2 regions of the Enterococcus sp. PLH-Efm8 genome follow, and region 1 is predicted to be linked to the other one. Evidence: riboswitches for the same ligand, from Rfam matches in the RefSeq annotation. Region 1 holds a riboswitch; the other holds the start of a gene.
What was found. Region 1 has a riboswitch for magnesium ahead of mgtA (magnesium-translocating P-type ATPase). Riboswitches for the same ligand answer to the same signal wherever they lie in the genome.
Positions count from the first base shown of each region.

Region 2: another riboswitch for magnesium. It lies ahead of ACIFUW_RS07045 (LCP family protein); the one in region 1 lies ahead of mgtA (magnesium-translocating P-type ATPase).

Region 1 is NZ_CP172568.1:562,794-578,285, reverse strand. It holds gene mgtA (magnesium-translocating P-type ATPase) at 1-1,747, opposite strand, end outside; M-box (ykoK) riboswitch at 2,089-2,263, opposite strand; gene ndk (nucleoside-diphosphate kinase) at 2,436-2,873, shown strand; gene ACIFUW_RS02725 (Rgg/GadR/MutR family transcriptional regulator) at 2,895-3,761, opposite strand; gene ACIFUW_RS02720 (LTA synthase family protein) at 3,921-6,014, opposite strand; gene ACIFUW_RS02715 (hypothetical protein) at 6,763-7,386, opposite strand; gene ACIFUW_RS02710 (glycoside hydrolase family 1 protein) at 7,545-8,942, opposite strand; gene ACIFUW_RS02705 (LacI family DNA-binding transcriptional regulator) at 8,974-9,945, opposite strand; gene ACIFUW_RS02700 (hypothetical protein) at 10,319-10,744, shown strand; gene ACIFUW_RS02695 (deoxynucleoside kinase) at 11,232-11,933, opposite strand; gene ACIFUW_RS02690 (nucleoside 2-deoxyribosyltransferase) at 11,949-12,389, opposite strand; gene ACIFUW_RS02685 (LOG family protein) at 12,389-12,964, opposite strand; gene ACIFUW_RS02680 (phenylalanyl-tRNA synthetase subunit beta) at 13,205-13,414, shown strand; partial or broken gene ACIFUW_RS02675 (PTS fructose transporter subunit IIC) at 13,812-14,288, opposite strand; gene ACIFUW_RS02670 (GntR family transcriptional regulator) at 14,450-15,151, opposite strand; gene ACIFUW_RS02665 (glycoside hydrolase family 1 protein) at 15,259-15,492, opposite strand, start outside.
Region 2 is NZ_CP172568.1:1,419,039-1,434,530, forward strand. It holds gene ACIFUW_RS07010 (GntR family transcriptional regulator) at 1-148, shown strand, start outside; gene ahpC (alkyl hydroperoxide reductase subunit C) at 292-855, shown strand; gene ahpF (alkyl hydroperoxide reductase subunit F) at 865-2,394, shown strand; gene ACIFUW_RS07025 (DUF2200 domain-containing protein) at 2,551-2,901, shown strand; gene ACIFUW_RS07030 (HdeD family acid-resistance protein) at 3,000-3,530, shown strand; gene ACIFUW_RS07035 (cation:proton antiporter) at 3,684-4,835, shown strand; gene pbp4 (penicillin-binding protein PBP4(5)) at 4,944-6,983, opposite strand; partial or broken gene ACIFUW_RS07045 (LCP family protein) at 7,050-7,598, opposite strand; M-box (ykoK) riboswitch at 7,746-7,912, opposite strand; gene ACIFUW_RS07050 (hypothetical protein) at 8,137-8,343, opposite strand; gene ACIFUW_RS07055 (flavin reductase family protein) at 8,359-8,973, opposite strand; gene ACIFUW_RS07060 (N-acetylmannosamine-6-phosphate 2-epimerase) at 9,120-9,803, opposite strand; gene ACIFUW_RS07065 (ASCH domain-containing protein) at 9,912-10,370, opposite strand; gene ACIFUW_RS07070 (1-deoxy-D-xylulose-5-phosphate synthase) at 10,454-12,217, opposite strand; gene ACIFUW_RS07075 (hypothetical protein) at 12,438-13,898, opposite strand; gene glsA (glutaminase A) at 14,106-15,032, opposite strand; gene ACIFUW_RS07085 (amino acid permease) at 15,055-15,492, opposite strand, start outside.

The sequences.
Region 1 (15,492 bases):
CTTCATGGTCTTCAGCTACTTGTGCTAATTCATGATCACTCATTTCCGAGATTTTCTCACCGGTAACCAATTCATTGATCTCTAGACCTACTTGACGGCACACTGAACGTGTAACTAATTCGTTGTCCCCAGTCAGAACTTTTACAGCTACACCATGTTCTTTCAGAGCTTTCAACGCTTGTTTCGTTGTTTCTTTTGGTGGATCAAGGAAAGCAAGATAACCAATCAAAACCATGTCTGACTCATCTTTGACTGAAAATTCTCCAACGACGCTTGGATTGGTCTTTTGTGCGACACCAATCACTCGTAAGCCATCTTCATTAAGTGACTGTACTTTTGCAAGTACGGCTTCTTTTCGTTCTTTTGTTAATGGTGTAACAGTACCGCCAAGATCAATAAATTTAGAAATGTTCAGCATTTCTTCAATCGCGCCTTTTGTGATCATTTGTGTTTTACCAGCTGGATCAGCAACCACAACACTCATACGACGACGTTCAAAATCAAAAGGAATTTCATCCACTTTTTGATAATTGATCTTATCTGTATCTAAAGTTTCTGTTGCTTCATCAATGATAGCCACATCTAACAAATTTTTCAGCCCTGTTTGATAGTAGCTATTTAGATACGCATGGCGCAAAACACGATCATCTTCATTTCCTTCACAATCCATATGATATTCAAGAATGATTTTATCTTGTGTCAATGTCCCCGTTTTATCCGTACATAACACATCGATTGCACCAAAGTTCTGGATGGCATTCAAATTTTTGATCACTGTTCCTTTTTTGGCCATCACACTTGCTCCTTTGACCAAATTCGTCGTAACGATCATTGGAAGCATTTCAGGTGTTAGACCAACTGCTACAGATAGTCCAAAAAGAAAAGCTTCTAGCCAATCCCCTTTTGTAAGCCCATTGATGACGATAACTGCTGGAGCCATCAATGACATAAATTTGATCAGTAGCATGGATGTTTTATGGATGCCTAATTCAAAGCTTGATTGAATTGGTTTTTCAGATAGCGTTTCTGCTACATGACCAAATAGTGTTTCATTTCCAACAGAAACAATGATTCCTTCCGCACTTCCACTGATGACATTACTTCCCATAAAGACAAGATTTTCGTAACTTGTTTCGCTTTGCTGATCGTCTTCACATACTTTCGCATGCTTTTCTACTGGATAGCTTTCCCCTGTCAATGCTGCTTGGGAAATGAATAAATCCTTTGCGGACAATAAACGCATATCCGCTGGTATCATATCCCCTGCTGAAAGCCGAACAAGATCTCCACAGACGATTTCTTCCATAGGAATCTCTGTGTACTTTCCATTACGTTTTACAGCTGCCGTTACTTTCACAAGTGATTTCAGTTTTTCAGCCGCTTGATTGGAACGTACGGACTGAATCAACGTCATTGTCCCGCTGACGATAACCATAGTGAAGATAATGGCTACACCGAAAAGATCTTTATCTCCAGGAGCTGCTAATACATATTCCGTGATGAATGAAATAATTCCTAATGCGATCAACACTAATGTAAATGGCGTGATGTATGCTTTCAATATTTCTACAATGAATGGTGTTTTTTTGCCATATGAAATCGCATTTTCACCGTAATTTTCTCTTGAACGTTCGATTTGTTCTTCTGTCAATCCATTTGCTGATGCATGGAATAGTTCAAATAATTCTTGTTTCGTTTTTCCAGCAAAAGCTGCATAGATTTTTTGTGTATCTTTCTTTTTTTCCATCTCAATCTCTCCTTTGTGTCCAAAAGACAGCTGTTCTCGCTGCTTTTGGTCTTTAGCTATTCATCGGATCGATAGAGAAAAAACTGAAAGGGGCTGAGAACAGATAGATAATAGCCCTGGCCTTTCCTCTAGATCCTTGTTTTTCGAATGACTGTCATCCATTTGTTCTCATCTCCTTTACTAAGTAATTTTAATTCATGACTTCCAATCATTTTTCGAATAGTTATTTTTCCAATTAGACCACCTCCTTTTTATTTTTCACCGATGGGGATTTGCGGCAACAAAAAAACCTCTCGCCAAATACTCAGCGAAAGGTTTGAAAAAGCATATTAAAAAAAGCTTCTCAGATCTCATCGTTGAGTTTTGACACTGTACAACGTAAAAAGCAGATACCTGCTTTTAGCTACCTTATGAAAAGCCTTATCTCGACAATTCCTGTTCTACCCATTGGCGTCTCTCGACGTTTTTGGGCAGTAGCCTATGTTTGTATAGGAGCCTCACCTAACAAATCTTATTCGGTTTTCCTTCGTTAATATAACAACTAAAAAAGAGGATGTCAAATCAATTTTCCATGTTTTTCATACTTTTTTTAAAATACACACGTTATATTCCTGTCTCACGCGGTTTTATTTGTCTCATTTTCCACCTCCCGCTATAATAGAAATATAGTAGGAAACGAGGTGCTGTTATGGAAAGAACACTTGTTATTATCAAGCCAGACGGCGTGAGACGCCATTTAGTCGGAAGCATCATCCAACGTTTTGAAGCAAAGGGACTGGCCATTGCTGAAATGAAGTTTGAAACTATGACTCCTGAATTAGCAAAAGAACATTATCAGCACTTGACTGAGCGCAGTTTTTTTGATGAACTGATCGATTACATGACTTCCGGTCCTGTCGTTTATCTTGTGCTGGTCGGCGAGGAAGTGATCGATATCGTCCGTAAGATGGTTGGAGCAACAAAAGCTGCCGATGCTGTTCCAGGTACGATCCGAGGAGACTACGCGCTGCCGGGGACTGAAAACATCATTCACGCTTCTGATTCCCGTGATGCTGCGGTAAAAGAGATCGCCCGCTTTTTCCCGCCATTCGATATAAACAAACCGTCTGAAAAAGCGGCGAAGTGATACAAATTCTAAACTGCTGGTCTAGTTGCTGGGTTCAGCAATGGCCAGCAGTTTTTTCTCTAAGGACCTCCGTTGATTCTTTCCTAACATATATTCGAGCACTGTGAAGAATTCTTGGTAGTCTTTCGTCTTTTCTTCCCCTAAAGCAGCAGAAATCAATCTTTGATAATAATCTGCCATCAATGTTTCATAGATCACTGTACTTCTTTCTTTATGTGATAAGCTCCGTTTCATATCTTCATTCACACTACGTGCCTTTTTCAACCGACCATTTTCTATATAAAACGAAGTCAGGTTCATTAAAAAAGTAAAGAGATACTGCTCATGATTGTTCAACTGTGCTAATCGTCGCATTCTTTTTTTGATTTTCAAATAATTGTTCTCAATGAACCGATCACTGAATATCCAAGGAAAATCAGCTAGAATAGATAGTTCAAATTGACCATAGTCTGGTATCTGCATCAAGTATTCTTCAATGATTCGGCATTCATAACGTAAAAATTCAAATTCTGTCTCAGATACTTCTGTTTTTTCGACCATGTGAAGATTCAAAACCAAATAATACAGATCTTCTGTTTTCTTAAAATGCCTACGGTTATTGCTGATCTCTTTATAAGGATCAAAGCTGTCTTCTTGTACCCGATCTAGCATTCGTCTTTTTTTCTTTAACTTTATTGGTTCATCCAGCTGGTTTCGCATCCATTCATATTCTGCAAGTGTCATGTTCATTCGCTCTAAAAATGATCTCAATGTTACAAATGACATTTTTTTCACTGAATTTGTCTCAATCCCGACTAGAGAAGTCTTAAAACAGATTCCTTCCGCTAATTGGGACTGTGTCAACTTCTTGTTGACTCGAAGTTTCTTGATCAATTCACCATCATACATAATAGTTCTCCTTTTTAATTTAAATTTTTCCACATTCAATAAATAGATACGTTAAAAAGGAAAAATACACGAAAAAAATAAAAAAATGTTTTTTTCATAAAAAATACCAACCTTCAAGCATTAGAATGTTGTCTAACTACTGAAGGTTGGTTTGATTGTTTATTGATTATTTTTTTGCTGTTCAACGTCTGTTCTTGTTACTGGATATAAGTTGGTTGTTGTTTTATTACCATTTTTTGAAAAGACACTTGTCGAATGTTCGCCTTTTTGCTTTTCGATTGCTTCATTACGTTCCGCTTCATTTTTATAGTCATATTTTTTCGGATCAATCGTCTCAAATCCGTTTGGCACATAAAACCGCAAGAGATTTTCCTGATTCAGCTTATCTGAAAGACTTAACGCAGTCTTGACTTTTTCCTGATCTTTGGAGATTTCCTCATCGATTCCTGCTGCTTTCGTATCGATGATTTCTCCTGTCTGATTATTGTAAGCTTTTCCTCCTAGGACGGTGTATTTGGGTGTCACAAAGTTCCCATTTCGAAAAGCAACTACTTGATCATGCTGAGAAGATAATAAGTCTGTACCAAAATGAAGATAATCTTTATCATCGATTCCCAATAGATGTAGTAATGTCGGCAAAACATCGATTTCTCCACCGTATTCATGATTGACTGTCCCTTTAGTATAACCAGGCATATGGATCATCAATGGCACTCGTTGCATCTGTGCGTTGTCAAATTCATCCCATGTATCTGGATCTTTACCAAGAGCGCTTGCTAAATCTTTATTATCTGTATTCGAGATCCCAAAATGATCCCCGTAAATCACAAAGATTGAATTTTGGTAAATACCAGATTTTTTCAAATACGTAAAAAATTGTTCCAATGATTGATCCAGATAATGTGCCGTTCGAACATAATTATCTACTGTGCTATTGCCAGTATTCAAAGATGGAAAGTCGAAATTCTTGTCATCCGTATAATAAGGCGTGTGGTTGGTTACGGAAAGAAATTTCGTGTAAAACGGCTGTTGTAGATGCTCAAGATATTGGGCAGATTCTCTGAATAAATCTTTATCTAATATCCCATAACCTAACGTTTCGTCGGATTCATCAAAATAAGATCGATCAAAGAAATTGTCATAACCTAAGTTTTTATATACATGATCTCTATTCCAAAAACTAGCTACATTCCCATGGAAAACAGCGCTTGTATAGCCTTGCTTTTGTCCAAGGATCGCTGGTGCGGCTTGAAAGACATTGTCTGACCCAAGTTCTGTGAATAATGAGCCTTGAGGTAAACCAAATGTGCCAGTTTCCAACATATTTTCAGCATCACTTGTCTTTCCCTGTCCTACTTCATGAAAGAAATTGTCAAAGCTGATCGTTGCTTGATTCTGGAAAATACTATTTAAAAACGGTGTGACTTCTTGTCCGTCTACCTTCATATTAATCAAAAACTGCTGGAAACTTTCTAAATGGAGAACGATCACATTTTTCCCTTTAGCGATCCCAAATGTTTCGGGATTTGGCTCTGCATAATGTTTCTTTGTATAATCTAAAACTTCATCAATCCCATTACTGCTTGCATGCGCGCGAACACTGCTAGTCATTCCTGTTTTGATTCCGTCATAAATAGTATACGCATCGATTCCTAGATATTTGACAATATATGAACGGTCAAATGTTCGCTGCAGCAATTGTGGACGGTTGGCTTCGCTCAGCGCTAGATTTCCTGAAAAAATAAGCCCTGAAAGACAGGTAACAGCGATAGCCATCGGTTTGCCGACAGGGTTGCTTTTGATAGGTATTTTCTTGACCTTCAACCAAACCAGTAGCCCAATGAACACAGCGATATCCAGCCAGTAGATGACATCATGGGGCTTCATCAAAGAAAAGGAGCTTCCTGACAATCCTTGCGACACTTTCGAAAAGCCTAATACAGATTTGACTGTAATGAAATCTGTGAATTCCCGATAAAAAATAATATTCAAGTACAACAAAAGCGTATTTAAAATATCAATGATCAAAAGAATAGCTAACGCTGGCTTTGGCTTTTTAATATACAAAGAAAGGCCAAAAAACAATAAGGTAGTCGCAATTGGGTTGATCCACAAGATAAAGTACTGGATCGTACCTTCCACACCTAATGAAAAATCTGCATAGTAGGCAATGATCGTCTTCAGCCAGAAAAAGAAAACAGCTGTCAAAACGATTGCTAAACGATTTTGGCACAATTTTTTAAGTTGTGTCACGTATATCACTTCTCTCTATTCACATTTTTTCTTATTTTGCTCCTGAAAAATGAAAATTTCCTAAAAAAGTTGTTATCTTAAGATTTTTTTATTCTTTCTAAAGATTATTCCGTCCACTTTTCACAGCATAAAACCGCTGCGATGTAAGCGATTAAACTAATGAAGAGATAAAAGTCTTGTGGTGACCGCTTCACTCCACGGTATTCAAAAGCCAGTTTCTCGGTATTCGTACAAAAAAAGAGGCTGTGACAAAATTCTTGTCGCAGCTCCTTATTTCTTGATGCAGGACAGCTTTTTCACAACTTCTTCCTTAAACGGTGTTCTCCTGCCAACTCCTCGGCCACAAGTCACAATATTTATAAAACATGAGAAGCTGTTTTTTGAAATTGTTCCTTGTGGCTCAGAGTTAAACGGCAGGCTCAAGACCTCTTGATACACGGTGTTCAATCAGCTGACCCTCGGTATTAGATTATGTCAGGACGCTAATTTTACAACCTCTTGGTAAACGGTGTTCAAAAGCTTGCATCTGCGGTAATAAGCCCAACCAAACGAAAAATATAAGGAGCTATTTTTTGAAATTGCTCCTTGTGGCTCAGAGTTAAACGGCAGGCTCAAGACCTCTTGATACACGGTGTTCAATCAGCTGACCTTCGGTATTAGCTCAAAAAACGGCAAAATATGAGGAACTATTTTGCCGTTTGTTTCTCTAATACTCAGGTCAAAACGCTGATTTCACAACCTCTGTTTTTCATTGTCCATAGGATTGATATTGTCCTTGTGATGACTCATTCGTAATAATTGAGGCTTGATTTTCTTCACTTCCCGTTATCGTTTGTCCACTGCCAGAATCTGAAGGACTTGTTCCTGTCGACTCGTTTTTTTGAGAAGAGACAGTTGTTTTCTTGACTTGTTCATTTGTCTTTTTCCATTCCGCTAAACGATCGGCGACCACTTTTTTGTCTACTTTTTCAGAATAAGCGGTGATCACTTTTCCATTTTTCAAACGGGCTACTTTGTCGCCAACATGAGTCAAAAGCAAAACGGTCAAATGCTTGTCTTTAAATTGATATTGTCTGAGAGAAATCGCACTAAGTACGTCATCGATATTAATAAATTGATTTTCTTCTTTTCCTTTTGGCAAATAAATGTCCAATTCGCCTTTTTCGTAATTGGCAGTTATTTTATACTCCGCCCACCAATAAGTTGAGAATTCTTTTTTGAAATTATCTACTGATTCTTTGCTTGCTACGATTTTTTCTGTTTCTTTCTGAGCAAGATCTGCTGTCATTTTTCCTGAAAATGCTGCGGATAAAATAAGCAGTAAGAAAAAACCGAATAACCAAAAGAGAAGAAACGGTCTTTTTTTCCTCATGCTTTCCTCCACTCCTATTTAATTTTGACTATTCTATTATATACAAAAAATGAAATAGAAAGACAAAAAAGTTGAAAAAGATCGTAAATAATTGAACTTCTTTTTCACAAAATGGTAAGAATGGAGAATTTCACGCATTTGCTCTCAACTATTCTTTCTTAAGCCTCAAATCCGTTTTTATCTGATACGTCTTTGAACCAATGACCCGATTTTTTGATTGTTCTTTTTCCATCTTGTGCTAAGTCTACTGAAATAAAGCCATATCGATTCTTATATGCATTGGTCCACGACCAGTTATCCATACATGTCCACATATGATAGCCTAAACAATTGGCACCTTCTTGAATGGCTTGATGGACATATTTCAGATGAGATTGGACAAATTCGATCCGATAATCATCGTGGATCATGCCATCTTCTTTGATAAATCGTGCTTCGTTTTCTACACCCATACCGTTTTCAGAAATAAAGCAGTCGATATTTCCATAATGATCTCGTACATTGATCAAAATATCATAGATTCCTTGTTCATAGATCTCCCATCCGCGATAAGGATTCATTTTACGACCAGGCATTTCATAATTGTCGAAATAATCCTCAGGCATTGGACCGTTTTTAGTATCGATTGGTGTTTCTTTTGCTTTTACCCGGCGTGGCTGGTAATAATTGATACCTAAAAGATCTACTGTATTTTCTTTGATAACCGTCAAATCCTCTGCATGGATCACAGGCATGAGATCAAGTTCTTTTACTATCTCAATCAATTCACTTGGAAACTCGCCTTTTACAGCTGGATCAAGGAATGAACGATTGAAGAACGCATCTGCTATTTGCGCTGCTTTAACATCTTCAGGGTTTGATTCGTCTCTTGGATAGCTTGGTGTCAGATTCAAGATGATACCAATAACACCACCTTGCTCCATTTCATGGTAAGATTTGATGGCTAACGCTGAAGCCAACGCTTCATGATAGCCAACTTGGATCGCTTTTTTCATATCTGACTCTTCTGGATAATGCCATCGATATAAATAACCTGCTTCGACTGGAACGATTGGTTCATTATGAGTAAACCATTTTTTTACTTTCGAACCAAACAATTCAAAACAACTTTTGGCATATTTTTCATAGGCTTCAACCGTTTCTCGGTTCAACCATCCGCCTTTTTCTTGCAGATACATCGGCATATCGAAATGATACAGATTCACAAAGGGTTCGATACCGTTTTCAATCAACTCATCAAAATAACGATGATAGAAACGAACGGCTTCTTCGTTGATTGTTCCAGATTCATCAGGTATCAAACGGCTCCATTGGATAGATGTTCGAAATGAATTATGCCCAGTCTGTTTCATCAACTGTACATCCTCTTGATACTTCGTATAAACTTGCGAGGTTTTTTCAGGTCCTACTTGATCAAAGAACTTTTGCGGTTCTTTTTTGTACCAATAATCAAAAATGTTCTCTCCTTTTCCATCGCCTGAAATCCTTCCTTCTGTTTGTGGGCCACTTGCTGCAGAACCCCACCAAAAATTTGCTGGAAATTGATATTTTTTCATCAAAGCACCTCTTTTTCTTTTTTAGTTCGTTTTAGTTGATTCCATGTATGATATTTTCCATCACAATCACTTTTTCATTTTCTTCCTCTTCTTTTTTGATTCGTTTTAACAGCTGTTCTGCTGCTCGTTCCCCGATTTTATCTGTTGGTGGCGTGATCGTGATTTTCGGAAGGATACTCAGATCGTTTTTATCTAAATAATCATAGTGACTGAACGCAATATCCTTCCCGATTCTGACACCTTCTTGATTGAAACATTCGATGGCACCAATCGACATATTGTAATTGCTGACAAAAATAGCAGTTGCCCCTTTTTCTAATAATGCTTTTGCCCCGTAATAGCCGCTTTTTCTAGAATAGTCTCCTGTAAAGACCTCTAATTGGATCGATGGATCATTTTGGACCGCTTCTTTGGCTCCTGCTAAACGTTCTCTTGCTACGTAGTCTGTTTGAGTGGCAGCAATAAATCCGATTTTTTTATGTCCTTGTTCACCATGATGAGCGATCACTTTTGCTACACTTTCTCGATCATTCACTAATATTGTATCAATACCTGCTGGTCCTTCTGGACAATTCAATGCGATAACTGGAATACTCATTTTTGTGAGCATTTCAAATCCAGACCACTCTTCTTCGGATAAGAAGACAATCAGCCCATCGATCACATGCTTCATCAGGTATTCAATTTTTTGTTCAATTTTTTCTGGCTGATCGGCAAACCCGCTTAATAATAAGCTATACCCATTTTCTTCAGCTACTCTTTCGATCCCTGAGACAACTTCCGACCCAAAACGGCTGGAAATCCCGTTTATCAAAAGTCCAATAGAGAAGCTTCGATTATTCTTCAACCCTTTAGCAATGATGTTTTCTTTATAGTCCAACGCTGAAATCGCTTCTGCTATTTTTTTCATGTTCTTTTCCTTCAGTTGCTGACCATTCAAGTAACGGGAAACTGTTCCCACTGAAACACCAGCCATCTTAGCCACATCACGGATCGATGCCATACATTCTCACTCCTGCCAGTTACATTTGATTTCTCTTTCTTGTTGTTCGATTATGATGACCGCATTCTTTGCATAGTGTTGCTTGTCATCAATATCCATATAACTAAAGTCTTCAGTAGAGCAACTTCCTCTCACTATTAATTATACTTAAACAAGTATTTGAACCGGTTCATTTTTAATATAGCATTTTTTTAAAAGATTGCAACACTTTTTTAAAACGCTTTCTGAAAGTGGCGGATTTTTTGCCTTTTTAAAATTTTATTCTAAAATTTACTCTATTTGTGGGTGTTTTGTGCGTTTTTCTCTTCCATCCGTTTGAAGTTTTACATTCCAATGGTATAATTTCTTTATCCTATCAAATGGGGGAAGTATTTTGAAGAAATTAATCGTACTATTTATTTTGTCTGCGGGACTTTTGACATTGACTGGCTGTGATTTGTTTGGCGGCTCTGACCAATCCTCGGACGAAACAACCGATTCTTCTGTCTTAAAAGCGGAAAAAGCAGATACCACCAACAGTGTATATACGCTAAAAGTACGTAAAGATATGGATTTATCCGCGGGACAGTTGACATTTACAGATAAAAAAATGGAATGGACACGCACGTATCAGACACAAGGAACTGATTCTTCTGAATCATCTGAAGAAAAAACAGTGCTGACAGATATCAAGATCACTACCAAAGATGACGAATATATTATTTCAGGAAAAGAAAATAAAAAAGAAACAACAGTCATATTTACAAAAATCGGTAATTACCGTTTGAAGGATGAGGATGGCAACATCTACAGTCTATAGTGCCGTCTGTTGGATCTTCTTTTGTTTCTCCCCTTCTTTTCTGCTATAGTAAAGAAGCAAGATGATTGTAAAGGAGACGAAATGGATGATCGATAGTCCTGATTATTGTACATGTAATAACAACAAAAATATCCATACAGAATTTAATGACCAAGGAAGCTTGAGCATATGCGACAACTGTCACAAACTAGTCAAAGATTCATTTAAAACATTTGAATCTTATCCTGTTCAAAATTATGTAAAAAGTAGAAGAAGATAAACAAATCCAAGCAAAACTCACTATGGCTGATTTTTATGAACTTCAAACTCAGCTTCTTCCTTTGATCAAGCTTCATCAGTAAAACAAACAGTGGATCATTTCAGTTTACAAATCAAAGAGTAAAGATTTATTTATTTCAAATATTTGAATATAAAATAACCAAACGATAGAAAGGCTTATTCTACATCACGTAGTAATTTTTCTTTCCCGTCGTTTGGTTTTTTATTTTTAGCCTAATTCTTGACCTTTTGCATGCTGGTTATCCGTAAAATATTTTCCAGCAGGCTTTCCTTCCAATTCAGCTAATTTTTCTTGGATCTGACGGATCACCTTTTTTGCATCTTCTGGATTTTCTACAAAATCGAATTTATCCCCATCCACTTGTATTTTAGGACATACATCAAAATCTTCATACCATTGATTATAGCGGGTGTTCAACGTTTCATAATAGGTATATAACGTCTCATCGCTTTCTAGCTGTTCATAGTCACGCCCACGTTTTTTGATACGTTCTAGCATCGTGTCCAAAGAAACTTTGATATGGACCATCAAATCAGGCCGTTTTTTTGGAGCAACATCATCTAACTCGTTTAGCATCGTATCTAATAAGCTATCGTACTGCTGTACTTCGATATCCGTTACCCGACCTAAATCAGCGTTTAGATGGAACAACAGGCTATCTTCATAGATGGATCGGTCTAGCACATTGTCATCGTTCACTAAAGCATTTTTCATTGCTAAAAATCGCTTGTTCAAAAAGAAGATTTGCAATAAAAAAGCGTACTGCTCAGGATTTGAATAAAAGAGCGGCAATACTTCGTTATCTTCGACATTTTCATAAAATGGTTTAGAATCAATCTCTTTTGCAAGCATATCCGTCAAACTGCTCTTACCTGCACCAATCGTTCCTGAAATCAAAATCACTGACATACAACCCTTCCTCTTCTATAAGTACTCGCCTACGTAAGTTTCAACAGGCAATGTTTCAAAATCATATTCACGTACAGCTTGGTCTGATTTTAAATACGTATGGAGACTTTGTGTAATCATCAAGTTCGTAGGTACCGTCTCTTCTTGTACAATGATCATCGGTTTTTTCAACATAGTTGCCACACCTAATTCGTAAGCCGTTCCTGGATCGATTGTTTGATGCTCAAAGTCAAGGATAGCAACAACAAATTCTGCATTTGTCAGTTCTTCCATATCTTTTTCGTATACTTCCTGCGCCCATCCAGCGCTGAATAGTTCATAATTGCTTTCTTGGTGATGACGTGGAGAGTAGAAACTTGTGACTGTTTTGTTTTCCTCCAACGCTTTTTCGATACGACTTACTCGATCGATTTGCTCCTCTGAAAAAAATGGTCCTGCTAAATATATTTGACTCATTATTTTGCCTCCTTCAATAATAACTGATTTTTAATAGATACTGCTCGTAATTCATTGACCAGTTCCAATGGATTGTTGGAAAAGATTACTTGATCCAACCATTTTTTATCCATAAAATCCTCTTTTGCAAAAGTTTCTAATAATTGTTGCAAGCCGCTGTAATAACCGCCAATATTCAATATTCCGATTGGCTTGTCGGGCGTCAGACCGATTGCTATCCAAGAAAGAAGTTGTGAGAATTCCTCCAATGTACCTAGACCTCCAGGGAAAACGAGGACAGCATCTCCCTTTTCAAATAATAATACCTTTCTTTCATCGATCGTTTCTGTAGGAATAAATGTAGTAACATCTTTTCCAGGCAATTCAGTTTCAAAAAGCCCATTCGGATAGATACCTGTGACTTTTCCGTTATTTTCCAGTACTGTTTTACTAATCACTCCCATAATCCCGGAGTATGAACCACCGTAAACCAGTTCGATTTCTTCTTGTGCCATGTATTTTCCTAACGTTTGCGCAATAAATTTGTAACTTTCTTTATTACCAAAACGGGAACCGCAAAAAACAGTAAGTTTCATAAAAAAACACTCCCTAACTCAAAAGTCTATCTTCATTCTACACGTGTTTTTTTAAAATAAAAGACTAGATTTTGTAGTTTTTTAGTGGTATATAGGATAGACGCCACTATATATAGTATTTAGAAAAAAATCATTTTTCAGCCATTTTATAGATAAAACAAAAATAAATAACGTGTTTTCATCGATATGAAATGACTTACTTATAGAAGATACTGGGATTTCGTCCTATATGCCAATAACGTGTATTATTTTAAACAACAAATACTTGTTTCTTTTATTAACGAAAAAATCATTTTGTTCTCGTGTTATGTTTCACTGATAAATGATGTTTCTCTAAATAAAAAAGCCGACGAACTAAACGATCAAAATTTGATCATTTTTGTTCATCAGCTTCTCCTAAAAATCTTTTTGTTAACGATAAATAGCTGGATTTGTAAAAATATCACTTGAATCGTCACTGCTGGAAGAAAATTCAGTGATAACCGCACCTGTTGCGCCTGCCTGGAACTAGTGTTTGATATTGGGCTCGAACGTGTACTGATCTCTAGCATGAAGAATAATTTCTTTTTTTACTGTATAATAACTTTCTTTCCTTTTTGGAATAGTACAGGAAAGTTTTTTTGTTTCCTTTCCTTCGACATAAGGTATACCAGACCCTTTCGACAACGAAAGGTTCTCATTTTTCCTTCATCGTCATTTCAAGGAGGGTGCCGATGCTCTGGACAGTTTCGATCGCTCCTAAACCAAAATCTGTATATTCGATTCTTTCTAACTCTGATTCTTTCATACCATTCCTGTCTCAAGGTACATCTATTGTACTTTTTTCTTGTAATCCATTCTGCCTCTCCTAACTAATTGTCAAATCATCCCAAGATATGTCTTCTTCCTCTTTTTCTTCTTGGATGATTTCTGCATTCGGATCTACTGGTTTTTTCAATAATAAAATGGTTATTCCTGTGACAAAAGAACCAGCTAACAATGCACCAATGAATGCCCATGGTCTGGTCATCGTAGCGACTGCAAACATTCCCGATGCCGGAATACGGCTATCTGCGCCCCAAAACATGCTTAATCCGCCACCTACTGTCCCACCGACTCCCGTTGCTATGACATTGCGTGCCAAGTCGTTCAATACGATAGGGAAACATCCCTCTGTGATCTGACAGATCCCCATAGGAAAAGCGGTCTTCAATGTATCGATTTCTTGACGATTGAGTATATTTTTACGAATGATTTTCCCTAAGAAATAAGCGATCGTCAAGCCGAATGGGGTTACCATCGAAGCTAAAATCAATACAGTGATTGGTTCATAGATTCCTTCTGAAAATCGTGCCACACCCCCTTATCCAGAATAAATGGTAATCCAGAAACAGCCGTGTATCTGCGGTAATAAGCCTAACCAAACGAAAAATATGAGAAGCTATTTTTGTTTGGCTGTTCTTATTACTTGATGCAGGGCAGCTTTTTCACAACCTCTTTTTTTATTTATGTTTCATAATCAATATGGTAAGGATGCAGCTCCGTATGGTAGACCGCCTCCGAATATTCAATCATTTCCCCAATTTGCGTAGACGATTTCCGTATCCGTTTGATGCCGATCTGTGCGTCTGTTTTCAGAATTCCTTGTTCTTCTTCTGTTAAAAATACTGCCGAGAAATCATCAGAAAATGAGTCAATAGTATATCCTTTTTTCGTCAGCAAACGATACAAAGATTCTTTGCCAAATTCTTCTCTGCTGAATTGCATCATTTCTTGTGGAAGATAATGAACAAAATAAATATAAGGCTGATTGTTCAAATAATATAAGCGCTTAAAACAAACAGCTTGCTCACCGAAAAAGGAAAACAAAGGATCTTCCTTCTTTATATGGACCAATTGCAAATCCAGCGTTTCTTTCCGGACTTCATATCGGGAGTTCTCCAAGATTTGCGTAAAGCTTGCCGCTTTGGATAATCGATTGTAAGGACGATTGCTTAGAACCGTCGTCCCACGACCACTTTTCTTTGCGACATATTCATCTGATGCCAGCAGTTCGATTGCCTTTCGGACAGTGATTTTGCTGACTTGAAACAGTTCTTCTAATTCACTTTCTGTCGGCAACATCGAACCGACTGGATATTTTCCTGAGAAAATATCTTCTTTAATTTTATCTGCGACTTCCAAGTATAGTACACGTGTCCTTTTCATAACGTCACCCTTTGCTTTACTATTACTAAAAGAATAGCACATAAAAAATAAAAAAAGAACACAAATCACATGTGAGAAGTGTGTTCTTTTTCATTCAGCTGCTTTAATTACAAGTTTACGCCATTTGAGGCAATTACTTCTTTATACCAATCAAAAGATTTTTTCTTTGATCGATTCAGTGTCCCATTTCCTTCATCGTCTAGATCCACATAGATAAAGCCGTAACGTTTACTCATTTCTCCTGTTGATGCACTGACAAGATCGATACATCCCCAAGGCGTATAGCCCATCAAATCTACACCGTCTGCTACTGCATTAGCCATCGCTTCGATATGACGACG
Region 2 (15,492 bases), 860 kb from region 1:
GATCATGGAACAACATTATGATTTACTCAAGGCTTTAGTTGATAAAAAACCAGAAGAAGCTCGATTTCAAACGGGATTGCACTTACACATGATGCTGAAAGAACAGGAAACTGTTACTCAACGTTATCCCGAGTATTTCCAGCAGTAGCATTTTCTTGCGACCTCTTCTATTTTTATAATTAACCTTCGTTTTTGAGTAATCTTTATTAAATAACAAAATATCCATTGACTTTGCAACTCCAACTAAATTACAATAATTATAAATAAATAATTATTATTGGAGGTTTTACTATGTCATTGATTGGGAAAAAAATCGAAGAATTTAATGCACATGCTTATCATCAAGGAGAATTTTTAGAAGTCAGTGAAAAAGATCTTATGGGGAACTGGAGTATTCTTTGCTTCTATCCAGCTGATTTTACTTTTGTTTGTCCTACTGAATTAGAAGACTTACAAGAACAATACAGTACATTGAAATCTTTAGGTGTTGAAGTCTTTTCTTGCTCTACCGATACCCACTTTACTCACAAAGCATGGCATGATACATCAGATGCTATCGGTAAAATCGAATACGTGATGATCGGTGATCCGTCTCATCAGATTTCTCGTATTTTTGATGTTTTGGATGAAGAGCAAGGATTAGCTCAGCGAGGAACATTTATTATTGATCCAGACGGAATCGTTCAAGCTATGGAAATCAATGCAGATGGAATCGGTCGTGACGCTAGTGCACTGATTGATAAGATTCGCGCTGCTCAATATGTACGTACCCACCCAGGTGAAGTTTGTCCGGCAAAATGGAAAGAAAGTGGCGAAACATTGAAACCAAGTTTTGATCTTGTTGGAAAGATTTAGGTGGTGGATATGTTAGACAAAGAAACTAAACAAAATCTCGAACAATATTTAGCACTGATTGAATCTCCTATTGTTTTTTCTGTTAGTTTGGATAATAGTGAAAATAGTCAAAAACTAGCTGAATTTACGAAGGAAATAGCAGAAATGTCTCCTAAAATCTCTTGGGAAAAAAGAGATTCGATGCGCACACCTAGTTTTTCTATCAATCCAGTTGGCAAAGAAAGTGGAATCGTTTTTGCTGGTATCCCCCTCGGTCATGAATTTTCCTCTTTTTTACTGGCTATGTTACAAATTAGTGGACGGGCACCGAAAATCAGTGAATCTTTGAGTCTTAAAATCAAAAAAATAACACAAACATTGCATTTTGACAGTTATGTTAGCTTGACTTGTCATAATTGCCCCGACGTTGTACAGGCATTGAATATATTAGCTGTATTAAATCCAAATATTACTCATACGATGATTGAAGGTGGGATGTTCCAAAAAGAAATCGATGATAAAAAAATCATGGCAGTGCCAACTGTGTTTTTAAATGGAGAAGAATTTAGTAGCGGACGCATGACGATCGAACAAATTGTTGAAAAAATCACTGGCCCTTTGATTGAAGAAGAGTTGTTTGAAAAAGAACCTTATGATGTATTAGTAATTGGCGGTGGACCAGCAGCTAGTAGTGCAGCTATCTATGCAGCACGTAAAGGAATCCGTACAGGACTTGTCGCTGATTCTTTCGGCGGACAAGTCGTTGAAACACTAGGGATTGAAAATATGATTGGTACCTCTTACACAGAAGGTCCAAAATTGATGCAGCAAGTAGAAAGTCATGTGCGTAGTTACCCTATCGACATTATGATGAATCAACAGGCCGTTTCCTTAAATAAAGAGCAACATTTTATTAATATTGGCTTAGCTAACGGTATATCACTTAAAGCAAAAACCGCCATCATCGCGACAGGTGCGCACTGGCGTTCTATCAATGTACCAGGCGAAAAAGAGTTTAAAAATAAAGGAATTGCTTATTGCCCACACTGTGACGGCCCTTTATTTAAAGGAAAAGAGATTGCTGTTATCGGTGGTGGTAATTCTGGTGTTGAAGCAGCAATCGATTTGGCTGGGTTAGCAAAACATGTATATGTTCTAGAATTCTTACCAGAATTAAAAGCAGATCAAATCTTACAGGATAAACTAGTCTCTCTTGCGAATGTCACTGTTATCAAACATGCAGCGACGAAAGAAATCAGCGGTACGAATCAGGTAGAATCTCTCTCCTATATCGATCGCCGTACGATGGAGATGCATACACTAGCTGTTTCAGGAGTATTCATTCTAGTCGGCTTACTCCCTAATACGGATTGGCTAGATGGAACGATCGAAATGAATCCAAGAAATGAAATAGTGACCGAGAAAAATGGCGCAACGAATATCCCCGGCGTTTTCGCAGCTGGTGATTGTACAGATAGTCCATACAAACAAATCATTGTTTCAATGGGTTCAGGAGCTACTGCAGCTTTAGGAGCATTCGATTATCTGATGCGCACTTGAGCTATGAAGATTGTAAAAAGTCAGAGAGCGGAAAAAAGGATGGTGACAAGAATTTTGTCACAATCCTTTTTGTTTTTTTGAATAATCGCTTTTTCTTCTCTTTTTCTTATATACTATAAGTAGTAAATAATTTGAAAAAAAGAAAGGTGACTGATTATGGCGCAAAATCGTATTTTTACGACAAGTTTTGCAAGCGTTTATCCTATGTATGTAGCAAAAGCGGAGAGAAAAGATCGTATAAAAGAGGAAGTAGATGAAATCATTTGTTGGCTGACGGGTTATTCCCAAACAGAACTAGAATATCAACTACAAAAACAAGTGACTTTCGAACAATTTTTTGCGGAAGCCCCTGTCCCCAATCCTTCACGTTCCTTGATTACAGGTGTTGTTTGTGGTGTACGAGTAGAAGACATCGAGGATAACTTGATGAAAGAAATTCGTTATTTAGATAAAATGATCGATGAGCTAGCAAAAGGCAAAAAAATGGAAAAGATCCTCAGAAGTTGATTTTTCCAGAGATATTCTTCTCCTTCGCTCATTTTGTAACATTTAATTTGGTAAAATGACTAGTTCACGTTAAAATAAGTCAAAGGAGGTTTTCTTATATGTTTGAGACGATTAAACAAAATATTCAAAAATACGCCTTATTAAGAGCTGCTGTTTATATTATTTCTGGGATTGCGATTGTGCTAAACCCTTCTGCTGTTTTTCATTTTATCGGTTATCTGATCACCGCCTATCTTGTTTTGCTTGGGTTGTTGAATCTTTTTGAGGCTTACCGTTTTAAAAGGAAAACAGGTTCTTGGAGTATCGGTCTGTTCAGTGGTCTTTTTTTCCTGATCTTAGCTCTGATCGTCTATGCTTTTGCACCTGCAATCGTTTCTATCCTGCCGATTCTTCTTGGATTAGCTGTTATCATCAACAGCTTGTTCCAGTTGTTCTTCAGCATGAATACAAAAGCTAAAAGTTGGAGTGTTTATAGTAGTATTCTGTTGTTGATTGGCGGATTCGTCTTATTGTTCAATCCATTCAAAAGTTTGATGCTTCTATTCCAAATATTCGGCTTTATTTTGATTTTCATGGGCATCCAGGAGATTATCAATTTCATCAGAATAAGAAAAATGACTATACGTTAATCATTTTTAGTTATTAAAATAGACCGTATAAAAACCAACAATCCAAAAAAATCTTTTGGATTGTTGGTTTTTTTGTGAGTATATTTTCCTATTTTTTCAATAATGTATGTTATGCTAAGTTCGGGCTATATTTTATACAAAGGAATGATGAGAATGGAATTTATTGGTATTTTATGCCTGATATTGATTTCAACAACGATTGGCTCACATATCTCGCGGAGATTAGGTATCCCAGCAGTGATTGGACAATTACTTGTTGGTGTTTTGCTAGGCCAAGCTGGATTGAATTGGGTCAAACCTGATATTCTAGTCCATGACTTTTCGGAGATTGGTGTGATCTTATTAATGTTTTTAGCTGGTCTGGAAAGTGATTTATCTCTTTTGAAAAAATATTTCCGACCTGGTATGTTCGTTGCTTTGCTTGGGATCATCTTCCCGGTTGTTTTTGGCTGGTTGACAGGCAAAGCATTCCAAGTTTCGGGAAATGAAGCGATTTTCTTTGGGATTATTCTTGCGGCAACTTCTGTCAGTATTTCAGTAGAAGTATTAAAAGAACTAAACGTAGTGAATACAAAAGAAGGATCAACAATTTTGGGTGCTTCTGTGGTAGATGACATTTTAGTCGTTTTAGTTCTAAGTTTCAGCCTATCTTTTCTAACGGGGGAAGCTTCTAGCAATGCTTCTTTACCGCTTGTTTTGATTGAACAGCTAATTTATTTTGTTTTTATTTTCTTATTAGTCAAATGGATTGCGCCTTTCCTACTTTCATTTGCAGAAAAAGTGTACGCAAATTCTTCTATTATCATCGTATCGCTAGTTATTTGTTTAGGAATGTCTTACGTAGCGGATCTTGTTGGGCTTAGCTCTGTCATTGGTGCTTTTTTTGCTGGGATAGCTGTCAGTCAGACAAAGGTTAAAGAAGAAGTATACCACAATGTAGAGGCTTTAGGATATGCAGTATTTATACCAGTATTTTTTGTCAGTGTAGGATTAGAAGTTGATTTTTCTGACTTTAGTGAACAACTACTCTTTATTTCTATATTGACGCTTGTAGCGATTTTGACCAAATTGCTTGGAGGTTATTTTGGTGCTCAGATTGCCGGTTTTTCTCAACATAGTTCATTGATGGTCGGTGCTGGTATGATTTCGCGTGGAGAAATGGCTTTGATCATTTTACAAATTGGACAGCAAAGTCAATTGATCGAACCACAGTACTATTCACCTTTAGTTATCGTGATTTTATTAAGTACACTTATTTCTCCACTTGTTCTCAAATATTTTACAAAAAAAGTTTATGAAGTGTGAGTAAATCAAAAAGAAGTTGTGAAAGAGACATCGTGAAAACCGTTTATTTGAAAAAAGGACTGTGACGATAACGCCACAGTCCTTTTACTGTACTTAAAAAGCAATTTTTTATTGATAATTTTGGTTGAGGTATTGCAATAGTTCCGATGCTCGTTTGGTTGCTGAATCATCATCTTCTTTATTTTCCAACATGCTGACCATCATATAACCTTGGTTATCAAGATTGAAAGCAAACAAGAAACTGTTCTCTTGCCCCTTTACATCCTGTTTTTCTTTGATTTCCGCTGTACCAGTTTTCGCTGCCAACGGAATCCCTAAAGCAGAAAGAGAATGTGCTGTACCATTTACATCTTGCACAACTTCTCTCAGATCTGGCACGATCGTTTGTACTGCTGTTTCGCTGATGACATTCTTCTTATCTTTTGTCTCTTTATCTGGAATCAATTTAGGATAGACAAGTGTGCCATTGTTGGTAAAAACAGAATACATTGCTGCTTGCTGGATAGGAGTAATTAGAAGTTCGCCCTGTCCATATCCAGTATCAGCTAGCAAGATATCTGAGTTAAAGCTATCTTCATTAGAAATTTGTGCTGGATTCATACTAATTGGCAAATCAAGGTCTTCACCAAAAATGAATTTATCTAAGCCTGTACGAAATTTTTTCTCACCCATTTTCAACGTTTCTTGTGCCGCATATATATTATCGGAATAGATCAAAGCAGTTTTTAAGTCTACTTGTGATACATCACTACTGACACGCGTTGTTTTAAAAGATCCCCAAGAACTGTCTTTTTGCCATTTAAGCCCGTTGATCGTCAACACTTCATTTGGATCGATAGTGCCGTTGTCGAGACCGATTGCTGCTGTAATCATTTTAAACGTAGATCCAGGAGCATAACCTGTCGCAAATCGGCTGATGAATGGATGTTCAGGATTTTCTTCATAAGCTTTGTAATCTTCTTGTGAGATCCCGTTTGTCATTTTGTTTGGATCATAGCTTGGAGAGCTAGCAAGCGCAAGAAGATCACCGGTTTTTGGCGTTGTCGCAACAGTTGATGCAGCTTTTCCTCCTAGACTGTCAAAAGCTATTTTTTGTGCCTTCGCATCGATTGTCAATTTGATATCTTTGCCATTTTGAACTTCATGTTCGATCAGAACTTTTTTCTCTACACCGTCTGCATCTGTAATGCTTAATTTCCCACCTGTTGTCCCACGAAGATCCTTATCAAAAGCCATCTCCAAACCTGAGCGACCGATTTTTCCATTACTGCTTAATTCTGGATTCTTATCAATATCTTCTGCTGTGATATCTCCCACGTAACCAATCAGCTGAGCAGCTGCTTCACCCAAAGGATAATATCTGCCGTCTACTTCTTGAATGGTAGCTCCAGCTGGAAGTTCTGGCGTTGCTCCATCAATGATTTTCAATGGGACAAAGTAATCGGGTTGTACCCAGCTTTGTGAAATCGCCTGATTGATAGCATCTTCTGTTAAGTCGAAGGAGGAAGCAATCGCTTTGATATTGGCTGTTTTTTCGCCTCCATCTCCAAGTTTACTTGGAACGACTCCTAATTGTTTTAGTTTGCCTGTTGTTGCTAATGGTTCACCATTTCGATCTATAATATTCCCTCTTGCTGCTTCTTGTGTGGTCAGGCTTACTTTGTCATTTCCTTCCATTTCTGGAAAAACCAAGTTGGGTTGCCAGTTGATCGTGGTTTGACCATCATTTCTGTCTAATGTTCCTTTATAAGAAAGATCTTTCAATTCACCTAATGAGGTATTCATCTTTGCTTTATATGAAAAACTGTAAGTAGAATCGTCTTTTTTATCTACTTTTAGATTCGATATCTGAAGTCCTTTGACATCAGCAGCACCGTATATATTCTGGTATTTATCTAAGATCTCTTTTTCAGATAATGCACTTTTATTTGCCGCCTTTTTTGATGTCATTTCTGCAGCTTTGTTATAATCTCCCTTGTTCAAAGCTTGGACAAATTGCTCAACTGTCTTTTCTCCAGCTTCTACTGCTTGGGTTTCTTGATAGTGCTGGTAGTAAAAATAACCGCCACCCGCAGCTGCTATTAAGATCACTGCGCCGGCAATATAAGCGCCTGTTCGATTTTTGCCGTGCTTGTCACTTCTTTTCATTTTTTCCTCCTTCTCTTGCTTGTCATTCCTTTATTTCACTATTTATACCTGTTTATTCTAACATATGTCTTTGAGGAAATCCATACCACAATCCAGAAGCACACTTTCTGGAAGGTTCGTTTGGATACTACCAAGTAATTTCCCAACCGCTTTGGGTAGCTTGAATATTGAAGTTACGTCTTTCAGCTGCTGAGAGATAGCTTTGATCACTTGCTGCTGCCTTCTGATCCTCCCGAAGTCTCCTTCTTTGTCTTCCCGAAATCGAGCATACTGGAGTAAAGTATTACCATCCATCACTTGCTCTCCTTTGTTTATATATACGCCATCTAAATCTAGAGATTTTTCTGCATCGATCTTGACTCCACCAGGAAACAGTTCATTAACGCAATCGATAAAATCTTGAAATGTGATACTTGCATAATAGGGAGCTTCAAATTTGAAATTTTCCTTTAATGTTTGATTTAATAAATCAACTCCCCCATAAGAGTAAGCTGCATTTATCTTATTCATTCCGTAACCTGGAATATCGACATATGAATCTCTCATGATAGAGATCAGTTTTGCTTGTTGTGTTTTCTGGTTGTATTGTGCAACCAGAAGTGAATCCGAGCGACCTCCACCAATCGATCTTTTTTCACCGCATCTCCTCCTCACACAGCAATCCACTTGTCAGGTGAGGAGCGAGTTTGTCTCATCAAATAAGTCAGTCACAAAAATATAAAGAAAAGGTCAGAAACCTTTTCGAACAAGAATTCTGACCTAGCATCATCTCATCGTCCGAGTTTTAGCACTATACAACGTAAAGAAAACATTCTTAGCTATTGGAAAAAGCCTTAATCCAACAGTTTCTGTTTTACCCATTGGCGACTTTCGACGTTTCTGGGCAACAGCCTATGTTTGTATAGGAGCCTCACCTAACAAGGTTATTACTATATTCTATTTACGAGTTCATGATAGACTTTTCCTAATGATTAGGCAATGGAATTTGAAATGAAATAGTGAAATTTAACAATCTTTAATATTTTTTAGAAAAAAATAACAAATAAGTTGAAAGAATCCCGTTGCAAATTCTTTCAGTTGCACCAGGATTCTTTGATAATTTTTTAGTTTTATGTGTTTTTTTATATGTTTTTTCACTTTTCGGAATAAATATTTATTTGTTAAAGTAATTAAACAATCCGCTAATCGTTTGATCTGGCATTTCTATTTCCTTACCATCTAAAGTAACAGTAGTAACGACAAAATGGTCTTGCAATGGCGGAACTTCTAAGTACTGCCCTTGCAGAAAATCATTCACTGTTTCATATTCTTTTTTCATTTCTTTTGAATCTGTCGATGGTTTATAGCTTATTTTTAACATAACTAGTGCTCCTTTTTATTCGGGACGTGCAATCGTGAAAATTTCTCCTATTGCTGCATAATCATTTCCTGCCAAACGGCTTACAGCATTCAATTTTCTTGGATCGATCCTTCCTGTCTTATCATCATAGACTGTTTCATTTAAATGATATTTCTGTACTTCTAGCAAAAATAAATCAGCTGTTACTTTATTTTTATTCCGTATCTCGACATGTTCATATAAGGATGTTTCAAAACGAACTTTTGCTTCTGTCAATGCTGGTACTGAAATGATTACTGAATCAGTTAAAGTCAAGTCAGTCAGGTACAGTTCGCTTTCCTCATTAGGCAGATTGGCTGCTGTTTTATTTACTTCTTCTACGTTGTCCTCATCAAGGATATGGATAACAGCTTCTCTTGTCTCAAGAATATTCTTTGCTGTGTCTTTTACTGCATCTTGTTTTCTCTGGATCGCCAAGGATAAGATGGGTCGATTCGAACTGACGATATTGAAGTAACTGAAGGGTGCGATATTCACTATATCTTTTGCTGATTTAGTCGTTACTACTGCTACTGGTCTAGGGATGACTGAACCAATCAGCAACTTGTAATTTTCACGTTCTGTCAATTCTGAAGGACTCCGTTCAAACATGGTTTCGCCTTCTTTCTATAAAATTCGTTAAAAAGCAGATCTTGAAGACAAAATGAAAAGTAATGCTTTTTTCATCTTCTTAGAATCTGCTTTAAACTATCTATCAATTTTTCTTTTTTGTCAAGAATCTGTGCCGTGCGTGTTTTTTAGTTATTTGCTTTACTTGCGGCTTCGACATATCTTTTAGTGATCAATTGCGGACGGGTGATAATAGATCCAACTACGACTGAAAAAGCACCTAATTCATATGCTTTCTCTACTTGTTCAGGAGAGTCAGTATGTCCTTCCATAATTACTGGGATATCGACTTGTTCTATGATTTGATTCAATAAATCAAAATCAGGTGTCTGCGTCTTTCGTGAATATTCTGTATAGCCTGCTAAAGTCGTAGACAAAAGATCAAAACCATCTTCTTGCGCTTGAAGCGCTTCCTCAAAAGTCGAAATATCTGCCATAGCTAACCGACCGTGTTCGTGAATCATTTGGACAAGTTCAGCAGTTGTTTTTTCTGTCGGACGTTTACGAGAAGTTGCATCCAGTGCAATGATTTCTGCTTGCGTCTCCAAAAGTTCTTCCACTTCTTTTTCTGTCGCAGTAATAAACACTTCTGACCCATCGTAATCTCTTTTGATAATCCCTATTACCGGTAAATCAACGATTCGCTTGATTTCATTGATATCTTCTGTCGTATTTGCTCGAATACCAACTGCTCCGCCTTCTTTTGCAGCCAAAGCCATTCTCCCCATAATAAAAGAACTGTGTAGCGGCTCGTTTTCCAAAGCTTGACAAGAAACGACGACTCCGCCTTTGATTTGTTCCAGTGTATCCACAATATCTCCTCCAGTAATGTTATATAAAAATACAGCTTCATATAAAAATGTAACCCTTTTCTATTCAGGAGACAATAATGAGCTATTTCTTTCAGCAGACCTTTCTTACTAAAAGAAAATTACTTCAAATTCTTCGTATACGACCAGCTTCTCTTCTGTAAATTCTATGTTCAACGCTTCTTTATAAGCATGTTTAAAAAACTCAGCATGGACTTTCCGCCAATAAGCTAATGTCCGATCCCCTTCTCCTTCTTTCCAAGCATGCTCTTTCGTGACTTCACTAAAAGGCAAGATGGTCACATTTATATTTTTGATGATACAAACTGGTTCATTTTTTCCATTCAGGACCACGTCTAATTGACCAACTTTTGGTAAAGGCTCATTCTCTTGTTTATACAGATCGTAACCACTTGATGTACCAGTCTTTATCTTTTTTACAACTAGTTCGCTCAACTCGTCTGCCATTTTTTCTGTATCCCCAAATGAAAAGAAACCTAATTTTTCTGATTGATAACTAGGATATTTTTCTTGGAACTTTTTGACATATTCTTCTACTTGCTGATACATAACATCCACCCCTTTGCTTTTTATAATGAAAAAACCATCCAGATACTAGTATAAACAATTATCTGGATGGTGAGCATAATGAATTATTGAATATTCAAGACACGCAGACTATCTTCAACGATTTGTTTTGGTGTTAAATGATAACGTTCATAAAGCTGCCCTACAGGAACGCTATCCGTGAATTCTTTCTCTGCACCAAAATTTAATACGTTCATTGAAGAATCACCATAATAACGACTGATATTTTCGCCAAATCCTCCTGACAAACTACCATCTTCTAATGTGATGACTAATTCGTGTGTTTCTTTTAATTTATCTAATGTTTCTACGTCATTTTCTGTGATCGTTCCTGGATTGATCAACGTTGCTTCGATTCCTTTTTTTCTAAAAGCTTTTACTGTTTCTTTTCCTAATTCAAGAAAACCGCCTAAAGCTAAAATTGCTACTTTTCCTCCATTATTTACTGTTTGATAGGCTGGAATACTATAATCATTTGCGATAGCTGTACCATGTTCTACACCATGTGTAGGAATTCGGATTGCTACAGGCTGCGCTGTTTGTTCGAACGCCCAATCTAGCATAGAGATCATATCCTCTTTTGTTGCTGGAGCAAGATATTTGATGTTCGGGATACTTGATAAGTAAGGAATGTCAAATGTTCCTTGGTGTGTTCGGTCACTAGCTGAGATCGTTCCGCCACCGACTAAAATAATCACTGGATTCTCGTTGATCGCTAAATCATGTGATAATTGATCATATGCCCGTTGCAAGAAAGTACTTGATTGGAAGACGACTGGACGTACTCCCTGAGAAGCCAAAGCAGAAGCGAAAGTGATAGAGTGCTGTTCAGCGATCCCCACGTCAAAATAATGATCTGGATGTTTTTCTTGGAATGTTTTCAGTCCAAAGGCGCCTGGTATCGCTGCATTGACTGCGGCAATAGGAGCTGTACTTGTTTGCATTTTCTTATCCAAATAATCCATGATGATCATATTAAATGTTTCTCCAGAAGTTACTTGCTTTGCCTCCCCGGTGGACAGATCAAATGGTACATGCCAATGATATTTCATTTTATTATCGATTGCCGGCTGATAACCGCGACCTTTTTCCGTATGGACGTGAAGTACAATCGGATGATCAATATCTTTTACTTCTTCAAATAAACGGATCACCGTTTCCAGATCGTTTCCATTATCCACGTAACGATAATCAAATCCCATTGCTTTAAATAGGTTATTGCTGCTTTTACCGTTGGTTTGACGAAGCTCAGCTAAGTTTTTATATAAACTGCCATGATTCTCATCAATAGACATCTCATTATCGTTTACTAATACGATTAGATTGGATTGTAAAACACCACCATTGTTCAATCCTTCAAAAGCTAAGCCACCACTTAGGGAGCCGTCACCGATAAATGCTACCACATTTCCTGATTCTTTCTTCAGATCTCTCGCTTTAGCTAAACCTGTTGCTAAGCTGATAGATGTAGATGTGTGCCCCACTGTAAAATAGTCATGTTTACTTTCATGTTGGTTGGAATATCCGCTCACTTCACGGTAATGTCCTTTTTCAAAACCATTTTTTCGACCAGTTAAAAGCTTATGACCATAAGACTGATGGGAAACATCCCAAACGATTTTATCCTTTGGTGAATCAAATACATAATGAAACGCAATCGTTAATTCTACTACACCTAGATTCGGACCAACGTGCCCACCTACATCGCTGTCCTTTTGCAAGATTTTTTGGCGCATCTCTTCTGCCAACTGTTTCATTTCCTCAACAGATAATTTTTTGACATCTGCGGGGCTATTGATTGCATCCAATACATGTAATACTGTACTCATAATACATTCTCTCCTCCGTACTATCTTCTTTTAATGAAAATAGATTTGTTACACTTTATCTATTCTACTACTTAGAGTTGACTCTAAGTCAATAGCATTTTAAAAAAATTTCAGAGAAAGCTTGTTATATAAGTAGATCTTCGCACGAATCAGGACTCAAATAAAAACCTTCTACAGACAATTAAAAAGCTTTGTAGAAGGTCTCCTAATTAAGGTCTCATCAAGAAATATGTTTTTTTAATAGGTGAAGTTCCTGAGCAATATGATACAAATGGATGTTTGCACCTTTTAATGAGATTGGATAGATCTTTGTCTTTTCAGTTTCTAATCCATTTTGATAGCTAGCAGCATCGCACAAAACCACTCTTTTTTTCGCACATAGACATTCATCAGGCAATTCTTCTAATGAACGAAATAAAATAGGATTTATTTCAGCGATGCCTTCTTCCGCATACAAATGAAATTGGGTTCGATAAAAAAATTGTTTGACTGAACTTTCTGAAACAACAAAAATTTCTATTTCCTGTCTCCCCGCTTGTTCACTGTTGATCAAAGAAAGACTTTTGACGAATTTTCGAATGAAATTTTCATTCCATCTTAGTTGGATTTGATTTTTCTTTTTCCACTCTTCCAATATTTCTACAATTTTTCCGTACAGAAGTTGTTCTTTTTCTGATAGAAGATAGATCCTTTCCGGTAAAAATACTTGTCCATCTGCCCACAACGTACGGACAAATTGTAAAAAGGATTGCTTGAAAATAAAATTTTCTGCATCGTCGATTTCAGCGATACTAATAATCTGTAAAATCAATTCATTCAGTGATAGGTCATTGAGAACAAAATTTTTATAAACAACTTCGAAATCTTTTCTTAACAGCTCCATGTTCTCATTGGTATAATTTCTACTGTTGAACAAAGAAAAAATATAATAGACATCTTCTTCTTGTAAGTCTAGAATTCCTTTTTGCTCTTCCAATCCTTGACAGACTAATTGAAATAACGGCTTCGTTTCTGCGCTTTTCTTATCTTCTTCTTTCAGTCCAAGGGGAAATGCCTTTCTTCCGATTGCGATCTCTATTCCTCGTATGATAAAGGACTTTTCATCTTCCGAATATCTTCTTTTAAAAAAATGAGTCTCTACATAATCAATCAACTCGTTACAAGCTTCTTCTACATACGGATTTTTATTTTCATAGCCTTCCCAATTGACATAACGTACTAAAGCTAGCAAGATGTTCCGCGAGTCAAATTCTGGGATAATGATTTCTTTATTTTTCAAATAATCATTTTCTTTAAAAAAATCCAATACGATTTTTTTGATTGTATATACTTTGCTCAAAGAAATAAATTCAAGATCAGCCAGTTCTGTACTCGTGAATATACCATTAAAATAATAACTTAAAAACTTTAAAAAATAAGATTGACCGTACAGAAACTGTGTGAGCTCAGAAAGAGCAATACCATGTTTGAATACGAGTTTATACTTATGCTTCTCTCTTACTTGTTCTTTTATACAATATTCTAGACACTCGGCTAGACTTTCTAGATCGTGAAGGATCGTTGGTGTAGTCACCCTTAGAGAAATAGCTGTTTGTTCGATGTCTATTTCTTGGAATTCAAATAATTGTTCACACAGATACACTTTTCTAAATATATTTCGCTCGATGTAATTTTCCAGCATTCCTGATACACGCCTCCAGTTTTTCTTATGATTTTATTTAATCATATCTGTAAATCGTATTTTTGTTTCCTTTTTATTTAGAAAAGCCCTTTCAAAAACCAATAAAAAAAGAAACTGGGACAAAAGTCAAACAAGCTCACAATTTCAGCCTCATTGTAGGTAGCTTTGAGCCGTTTGGACTTTTACCCCAGCCTCTTTCAAGAATGGTTATTCAAAGATGTCAGCGTCTAGTTCTTTGACTACATCTTTCAACAATTGGATACCAGCTGCGCTGTTACCAAATGGATCTAGTGCCGGGCTGAAGACACCTATGCCGTAACGATTTGGCACAGCTGCCATCAACCCGCCGCCTACACCGCTTTTTGCAGGTACACCAACATGGACGGAAAACTCTCCTGATTCATCATACAAACCAGCAGTTGTCATAATTGATTTGACGATTGTAGCACTTTCTTCAGTAATGATTTGTTTGCCATTCCAAGGAGCAATTCCTTTATTTGCCAGCACAGCAGCTAATTTTGCTATGCCTGTAGCGGTGACATTGAGGGAGCATTGTCTGAAATAAGCATCGAGTATCTCCGGTACGTCTCCTTCGATCATTTGATTACCTTTCATATAGTAAGCAAGAGAGCGATTGATATCACCTGTTCTTGATTCAGAATGATAGATTTCTTCATTCAATGTGATATTAGGATCATCACAGATCTCTTTCATAAATGACAAGATTCGCTCAAATTTTTCATCTGCATCTTTACCGGCAATCAACGAGGTTGTTGCAATCGCTCCTGCATTAACAAAAGGATTCATTGGATGTTTGCGATGATTGATTTCCATATTCATGATAGAATTGAAGGCAAAACCGGTTGGTTCCGTGTTGATTGTTTGAAAGACTTTTTCTATTCCGTTGTCTTTGATTGCTAATAACAATACGGGAACTTTTGACATGCTTTCGATGGCAAAGCGCACATCGGCGTCTCCTCCCTCAATCAGTTGTTTTGTATCCAAATCATAAATCGCCATACCTAATTGTTTGGGATCCACTTCAGCTAATGCTGGAATGTAATCCGCCACTTGTCCTGTTTGATAATAGTGGAAATTTTTTCCAATCAATTGTTCTAATTCTTTTACTTCCATTTGAATAACCAGCTTTCATTTTTTATTTTTCTGCATGCTGGAATTTATGACGGCATGCGTAGATCGTAAATGGAATAACTAAGACGATAAGATAAGAAACAATCAGAATCGTTTCATAAATCCCATGCTGTCCAGCTGCGATACTAGCAGGTGGAACAAATGAGATACAAAAAGCAAAAAGTGAAGTCAAAAGACCTAAACAAGCAACGATTACTTTTACAACTTTTCCGCCTGGAACCTGATAGGCTCTTTCAAGACTGTCATCTTTAAAAACCAGCTTCAAATAGCCCGCGAAAAACATAAAGTACAACATCAGGTAGATTACAACAGTCAATGACATCGCTGCAAGAAATGAAAGATTATTCCCCCCGCCGCTTAATGTAAAGACGGCTGCCCAGATTGTTGCAACGATCCCATTTGCGATCATCAAATGAGCAGGAACACCGTGTGTGTTTTCTTT